2 regions of the Streptomyces sp. NBC_00212 genome follow, and region 1 is predicted to be linked to the other one. Evidence: riboswitches for the same ligand, from Rfam matches in the RefSeq annotation. Region 1 holds a riboswitch; the other holds the start of a gene.
What was found. A riboswitch is a leader RNA that binds a small molecule or an ion and turns the genes downstream of it on or off. The one in region 1 is predicted to bind glycine.
Positions count from the first base shown of each region.

Region 2: it holds a riboswitch for glycine, as region 1 does, so the genes downstream of both, gcvP (aminomethyl-transferring glycine dehydrogenase) here and gcvT (glycine cleavage system aminomethyltransferase GcvT) in region 1, are expected to answer to the same signal.

Region 1 is NZ_CP108115.1:2,741,335-2,745,327, reverse strand. It holds gene glyA (serine hydroxymethyltransferase) at 1-752, opposite strand, end outside; gene gcvH (glycine cleavage system protein GcvH) at 785-1,159, opposite strand; gene gcvT (glycine cleavage system aminomethyltransferase GcvT) at 1,260-2,375, opposite strand; glycine riboswitch at 2,529-2,626, opposite strand; gene OHA17_RS12320 (AAA family ATPase) at 2,756-3,412, shown strand; gene OHA17_RS12315 (enhanced serine sensitivity protein SseB) at 3,519-3,993, shown strand, end outside.
Region 2 is NZ_CP108115.1:7,258,777-7,262,769, reverse strand. It holds gene gcvP (aminomethyl-transferring glycine dehydrogenase) at 1-1,842, opposite strand, end outside; glycine riboswitch at 2,037-2,143, opposite strand; gene OHA17_RS33110 (PRC-barrel domain-containing protein) at 2,279-2,656, shown strand; gene OHA17_RS33105 (DNA polymerase IV) at 2,572-3,993, opposite strand, start outside.

The DNA.
Region 1 (3,993 bases):
GAGTTGATCTTCTTGGCGAGCTCCTGCGTCGACAGGATGACACCGCCGCGCGGACCGCCGAGGGTCTTGTGCGTGGTGGTGGTCACGACGTGGGCGTGCGGCACCGGGTTGGGGTGCAGACCCGCGGCGACCAGGCCGGCGAAGTGCGCCATGTCGACCATCAGGTACGCGCCGACCTCGTCCGCGATGCGGCGGAACGCGGCGAAGTCCAGCTGGCGCGGGTAGGCGGACCAGCCGGCCACGATCAGCTGCGGCTTCGACTCCTTGGCGAGGCGCTCGACCTCGGCCATGTCGACCTCGCCGGTCTCGTCGACGTGGTACGGGACCACGTTGTAGAGCTTGCCGGAGAAGTTGATCTTCATGCCGTGGGTCAGGTGGCCGCCGTGGGCCAGGTTCAGACCCATGATCGTGTCGCCCGGCTTGAGCAGCGCGAACATCGCGGCCGCGTTGGCCTGGGCGCCCGAGTGGGGCTGCACGTTGGCGGCCTCGGCGCCGAAGAGCGCCTTGATGCGGTCGATCGCGATCTGCTCGACCACGTCGACGTGCTCGCAGCCGCCGTAGTAGCGGCGACCCGGGTAGCCCTCGGCGTACTTGTTGGTGAGGACCGAGCCCTGGGCCTCCATGACCGCGACCGGAGCGAAGTTCTCCGAGGCGATCATTTCGAGGGTGGACTGCTGACGGTGGAGCTCGGCGTCGACGGCGGCGGCGACGTCCGGGTCCAGCTCGTGGAGGGGCTGGTTCAGAAGCGACATCAGACGATCCCTGTATCCCTGTGGTCTCTAGGTCAGCTGGCGAAGTCGGTGTACTCGTCGGCGGAGAGCAGGTCGCCCGGCTCGTCCGTGACCTTCACCTTGAACAGCCAGCCGCCCTCGAACGGAGCGGAGTTCACCAGGGCCGGGTCGTCCACGACGTCCTGGTTGGCGGCGACGACCTCGCCGGTCACGGGGGAGTACAGGTCGCTGACCGACTTGGTGGACTCCAGCTCGCCGCAAGTCTCGCCCGCGGTCACCGTGTCACCCACCTCGGGAAGCTGTACGTACACGACGTCACCGAGCGCGTTGGCCGCGTGCTCCGTGATGCCGACCGTCGACACGCCGTCCTCGGCGTTCGACAGCCACTCGTGCTCCTTGCTGTAGCGCAGCTGCTGCGGGTTGCTCATGACCTGAATTCTCCTGTACGCGGGGGAGTGCTGGTGACGGGGTCTCGAAGAGTGTCTCGGACAGCGAGACGAGAAGGGCGGTGCCGCAGGGACGCGCGGGTCACTTCTCGCGCTTGTAGAAGGGCAGCGCGACGACCTCGTACGCCTCGTGCGTCCCGCGGATGTCGATGCCGACCCCGGCGGTGCCGGGCGCGGCGTGCGCGGCGTCCACGTACGCGATGGCGATCGGCTTGCCCAGGGTCGGCGACGGGGCGCCGGAGGTGACCTCGCCGACGACCTCGCCGCCGGCGACGACCGAGAAGCCGGCGCGGGGCACCCGGCGGCCCTCGGCGATCAGGCCGACCAGCTTGCGCGGCGGGTTCGCGGCGGCCTTCTCGGCGGCGGCCTCCAGAGCCGTACGGCCCACGAAGTCGCCGTCCTTCTCGAACTTCACGACCCGGCCGAGCCCGGCGTCGAAGGGGGTGAGCCCGGTGGTCAGCTCGTGCCCGTACAACGGCATGCCCGCCTCCAGGCGCAGCGTGTCGCGGCAGGACAGGCCGCACGGCACGAGGCCCGCGTCCTGGCCGGCCTCGGTCAGCGCGCGCCACAGCTGCTCGGCGTGCTCGGGGGCGACGAACAGCTCGAAGCCGTCCTCGCCGGTGTAGCCGGTGCGGGCGATCAGGGCGGGGACACCGGCGACGGTGCCGGGCAGGCCCGCGTAGTACTTCAGGCCGTCCAGGTCGGCGTCCGTGACGGACTTGAGGATGCCGGGGGACTCGGGGCCCTGCACGGCGATCAGCGCGTACGCGTCGCGGTCGTCGCGGACCTCGGCGTCGAAGCCGGCCGCGCGCTCGGTGATCGCGTCGAGCACGATCTGCGCGTTGCCCGCGTTCGCGACAACCATGTACTCCGTCTCACCCAGGCGGTAGACGATCAGGTCGTCGACGATGCCGCCGTCCTCCTGGCAGATCATCGTGTACCGGGCGCGGCCGGGGCCGATGGTGGCGATGTTGCCGACCAGGGCGTAGTTCAGCGCCTTCATGGCCTCGGGCCCGGTGACGGTGATCTCGCCCATGTGGGACAGGTCGAAGAGCCCGGCGCGGGTCCGTACGGCGGTGTGCTCGTCGCGCTCGCTCCCGTACCGCAGCGGCATGTCCCAGCCCGCGAAGTCGGTCATCGTGGCGCCCAGCGAACGATGCAGTGCATCGAGGGCGGTGAGGCGGGGGGCGTTGCTCATGGAAGTGGCTCCAAGGTCCCGGGGCATGACGGTCGAGGACATCCTCCCCATCTGTCATCGGAACCTGAGAGGTTCACCGGCGCGCGTTGCGCGGCACGGCTTGCACCTTGGGTGGGGACGCCCGGCAGGGGACGGCCCGCTTTTCAGATCTGCCTCGTCCGCGCGGTACGGGGCCTGAGAGATTCAAGGGAGGAACTTGCTCCTTCGGCGCCCCAGCTCACAGCTGCTGAGGACTCTCCCGCGCGGATTCGAACGGCCGGTATGCAGTTGGCGCGCACATCATTGCACGCATCCCGGAAGCGTCACATCGCCGGTGACCTATTACCGTCTCTTTACACTTCGTGGGCAGGGGTCGCGGGACCCGAACAGGGGGGAGTGCCATGACGGTTGGACGGAACACGGGCCAGGTGCGGGAGGTCCCCACGCCAAAAGGCCCTGGTCGGCAGGGGCCGGGAGGACAGACGCGGCCGGCGGTGCGGGATCTGCGCGGGCGGCCCGGGCACACGCCACCGGAGCTGCTCTTCGACGCGGGCGACGTCGTGGTGGTGTCGGGCCTGCCCGGCAGCGGCAAGACGACGCTGATGCGCCGCGCCGTCACCGACCGCCGCATCGACTCCCAGGACACCCGCCTCGCCTGGCAGCGCCGGCTCCCCGGCATTCCGTACGCCCTGTACCGCCCGCTGACCCGGACCGCGCACTTCGCCAGGACCTGGTGGGCGCTGCGCTCCGGAGACAGCCTCGTCGTGCACGACTGCGGCACGCAGGCATGGGTGCGGCACTGGCTGGGCCGGGGCGCCCGGCGCAGGGGACGCGCGCTGCGGCTCGTCGTGCTCGACGTGCCGGCCGGCACCGCCCTGGAGGGCCAGGCGATCCGGGGCCGCTGGGTGTCGAAGTACGCCTTCGCCCGGCACCGCGGCGCGGCCCGCCGCCTCATAGCCCAGGTGGAGGCCGGGCGGCTGCCGACCGGCTGTGCCGGCGCGGTCCTGCTCGACCGGGAGTCGGCCACCGTGCTGCGCCGGATCGGCTTCTCCGAGTAGCGCCCCCTGGCGCGCGCGGGGCCCTTTCCGGGCACCCTTTCCTCCTGTCGCACCCTCGGCGCTAGGGTCGTGGGGCACGGCAGCAGTCGGGGGAGAAGGACGGCACATGAACTTTCCGGGGCAGGCATTCGCGCATCCGCACGGCGGCGGAGGCTGGCCGGGCAACGAGCTCGAAGAGACACTGGCGGCGGCGCTCGGCCACGCCGACGCGGGCCCCCGCCTCATAGAGGTGCTCGGCCGCAGCGTCGTATGGGTGCCGCTGCCCAACGGCGGCGGCCAGGACAGCGCCGACCTCGACCTGCCCACCATGCAGCTCGACGGCGCCCCCTACGTCCCCGTCTACAGCTCCGAGCAGCAGTTCCGGCAGTGCGTCGGCTCCCACATGTCGTTCGCGGTGGCGCCCGCCGTCGAGTTCGCCCGCGGGCTCCCGCCGCAGCTCGGTGTCGTGGTCAACCCCGAGGGCGCGGTCGGGATGCCGCTGCCCCCGCCTGCCGTGGCCGAGCTGTGCCGCACCGGGCGTACCGCCCTCGACGGACCCGCGTCCGGCGCCCGGGTGCGCCTCTTCGAGCCGGACTGGCAGG
Region 2 (3,993 bases), 4.5 Mb from region 1:
CACGGCGCTCGCGGCGTTGGTGCCGTGCGCGGAGGACGGGATGAGGCAGATGGTGCGCTGGGTGTCGCCGTTGGCGCGGTGGTAGGCGCGGACGGCGAGGAGGCCCGCGAGCTCGCCCTGCGAACCGGCGTTGGGCTGGATGGACACCGCGTCGTACCCGGTGACCTCGGCGAGCCGCTCCTCCAGCTCACGGATGAGCGTGAGGTAGCCGGCGGCCTGCTCGACCGGCGCGAAGGGGTGCATCTGGCCGAACTCGGGCCAGGTCACCGGCTCCATCTCGGTGGTCGCGTTCAGCTTCATGGTGCAGGAGCCGAGCGGGATCATGCCGCGGTCGAGCGCGTAGTCGCGGTCGGCGAGCTTGCGCAGGTAGCGCAGCATCGCGGTCTCGGAGCGGTGCTGGTGGAAGACCGGGTGGGTCAGGAATTCGTCGCCGCGCAGCAGGGCGGCGGGCAGGGTGTCGGCGGCCGCGGCATCCAGCGCCTCCACATCGGCGTCGGCCCCGAACGCGGCCCAGACGGCGGCCAGTTGGGCCCGGGTGGTGGTCTCGTCACAGGCGATGGTGACGGTGTCCGCGTCGACCAGGTGCAGGTTGACCCCGCCCTCGCGGGCGGCGGCGACGGCGTCGGCGGCCTTGCCCGGGACCCGCACGGTGAGGGTGTCGAAGTAGGCGCCGTGGGCGACGTCGACACCGGCGGCCTTCAGGCCCTCGGCGAGCACGACGGCGTAGCGGTGGGTGCGCTGGGCGATCTGCTTCAGGCCGTCCGGGCCGTGGTAGACGGCGTACATCCCGGCCATGACGGCGAGCAGCACCTGGGCGGTGCAGATGTTGCTGGTGGCCTTCTCGCGGCGGATGTGCTGCTCGCGGGTCTGCAGGGCCAGGCGGTACGCCTTGTTGCCGTCCGCGTCGACGGAGACGCCGACGAGGCGGCCGGGCAGGGAGCGGGCGAACTTCTCTTGGACGGCCATGAACCCGGCGTGCGGGCCGCCGAAGCCCATCGGGACGCCGAAGCGCTGGGTCGTACCGACGGCGATGTCCGCGCCGAGCGAGCCGGGCGAGGCGAGCAGGGTGAGGGCGAGCAGGTCGGCGGCGACGGTGACGATCGCGCCGAGCTCGTGGGCCGCGTCGATGACCGGCTTGAGGTCACGGACCCGGCCGGAGGCACCCGGGTACTGGAGCAGCACGCCGAAGACACCGCGCTCGGCGATCTCGGCCGGGATGCCCTCGCTCAGGTCGGCGACGACGACCTCGACACCGGTCGGCTCGGCGCGCGTCTGGATCACGGCGACGGTCTGCGGCAGGGTGTCGGCGTCGACGAGGAAGACCCCGCCCTTGACCTTGCCCACACGCCGCGAAAGGGCGAGCGCCTCGGCCGCGGCGGTGCCCTCGTCGAGCAGCGAGGCGCCCGAGGTCGGCAGGCCGGTCAGCTCGGCGACCATGGTCTGGAAGTTGAGCAGCGCCTCCAGGCGGCCCTGCGAGATCTCCGGCTGGTAGGGCGTGTAGGCCGTGTACCAGGCCGGGTTCTCCATGACGTTGCGCAGGATCACCGGCGGCGTGAAGGTGCCGTAGTAGCCGAGGCCGATCATCGGGGCGAGCACCTGGTTGCGGTCCGCGAGCCGGCGCAGCTCGGCGAGCACCTCGGCCTCGGTCCGCGCTTCGGGCAGCCCCAGCGCTCCGGCGCTCTTGATGACGTCGGGAACGGCGGCGGCGGTCAGCTCGTCGAGCGAGCCGTAGCCGACCTGCGCGAGCATCTTCGCCTGAGCCTCGGCATCGGGGCCGATGTGGCGCTGCTCGAAGGGGATGCCACGCTCCAGCTGGCTGAGCGAAATGCGGTTGGCGGTCATTACGGAGGCCTCCTGGTCGCACGACCTGCGAGGGGCACCACGACGCGGGTACCCGGACGGCCTCCCCCTCTGTCATCTCAACCTGAGAGCTTCACCGGGGCGCATGGGCGCGACCCGGTTTTCACCGTCGGTGAGGAAAGGTTCCGCCCGGGCCGAAGTGCCCGTGCATCCCCCGTCCTGCTTTCCAGAGTGACCTCGTCCGTGCGGTCCGTGGGCCTGAGAGATTCCGGGGAGGAGTTGCTCCTTCGGCGCCCGCCGAGAACTCAGTGAGCACTTCGGAGGACTCTCCCGCACGGGGTCAGCAGCCATCGCCAGCCTACCAGCGAGGTCCGAGACCGAATCTTTGTTCAAGCGCTCAAGTGGCCAACACCCACGATGTGCACTTTCGTAGTGTTTGTGGAGCAGTTGTGAACGGTTGCGACCAGTTGGAGGGACCGTGCAGACCGATGTCGATCCGCGCAGCCTGATCGGCCGCAAGGCGTACGACCGCAGTGGACGCAAGATCGGAACAGTGGACGAGGTCTACCTCGACGACGCGACCGGCGCGCCGGAGTGGGCGGCGGTGCGCACCGGCCTGTTCAGCAGAGACGCCTTCGTCCCGCTCGAACCCAGCACCCTGGTCGACGAGGCGCTGCACGTCCCCTACGAGCGCGCCCTCATCAAGGACGCCCCCGACTTCGGCGTGGGCCGCCATCTCTCCCCGGAACAGGAGCTCCAGCTCTACCACCACTACGGTCTGGACATCGCGGCCCCCGACCCCGGCCCGCCGCCCTCCGACCGTGACTTCGGCCGCCTTGCCAACGGCGACTCCTGACCCACCGGGGCCTCGCCCTCGGCCGCTGTCTCCGGCTTCTCCACCAGGGGCAGCGGCTCCGACGGCGCCAGACCCGGGTCGTCCACCCTGAAGGTCCTCACCCGGCCCGGCACCAGCGACGTCGGTGTCTCGAACCGCACGGTGACCCGCCCGACGCCGCTGCCCTGCACCCATCCCGGCCCGTACTCGGCGTGCGTCACGTCGTGCCCGGCCAGCCACCGGCGCTGAGCCGCATCCTCCACGGGCTCGGCCTGCGCGGCGGCTGCCGGCGTCTCCTCGCCCTCGGGCTGCTCCTCGGCCCGCCCTTCCTCGGCCCGCTCCTCCGCGGCCAGCTCCTCCGCGGCCTGCGCGAACAGGTCCTCCTGCGTGAAGTCGGCGAGCCCGCTGACGCCCACGCCGAGCAGCCGCACGCCGCCCGTGGTGTCCACGGAGTCGAGCAGGCGCCCGGCGGCCTCCCGCACCACCCCCGGGTCGTCCGTGGGCCCGCGCAGCGTCTCGGACCGCGTCAGCGTCGAGAAGTCGTAGCGGCGGACCTTGAGCACGATGGTGCGGCCCGAGTGCCCGGACGCCCGCAGCCGCTGCACACACCGGTCCGCGAGCCGCCCGACCTCGGCCATGATCCGCACCCGGTCGTGCAGGTCCACGTCGAAGGTGTCCTCCACCGACACCGACTTGGTGTCCCGCTCGGCCACCACGGGCCGGTCGTCGTGCCCGGCCGCCATCCGGTACAGCGACGCCCCGTGCGACTTTCCCAGGAGCCGTACGAGCTCGTCCTCGCCCGCCTCCGCGAGGTCGGCCACCGTGGTCATCCCGGCCCGCCGCAGATGCTCCCCGGTGGCCGGGCCCACACCCGGCAGGGTGCGCACCGGCATCGGGGCGAGGAGCCCCCGCTCCGTGCCGGGTTCTATGAGCACGAGCCCGTCCGGCTTCGCCTGCTCGGAGGCGATCTTGGCCAGCATCTTGGATCCGGCGAGCCCGACCGACCCGCTCAGCCCCGTGACCGCCCTGATGTCCCTGCGCAGCCGCTCACCGGCCTCCCGCGCGGCGGCCGACCCGAAGGCCACCCCGCCGGCCTCCAGGTCCACGAAGGCCTCGTCCAGGCTCAGCGGCTCGACCAGCGGCGACAGTCGGCCGAGGAGCTCCATCACCTGCTCGCTGACCGTGCGGTACAGCTGGAAGCGCGGCACCAGATAGGCCGCGTTCGGACAGAGCCGCCGGGCCTGCGCCATCGGCATCGCCGAGCGCACCCCGAAGCGCCTGGCCTCGTACGACGCCGTCGAGACCACCCCTCGCGGGCCGAGGCCGCCCACGATCACCGGTTTTCCGCGCAGGCTGGG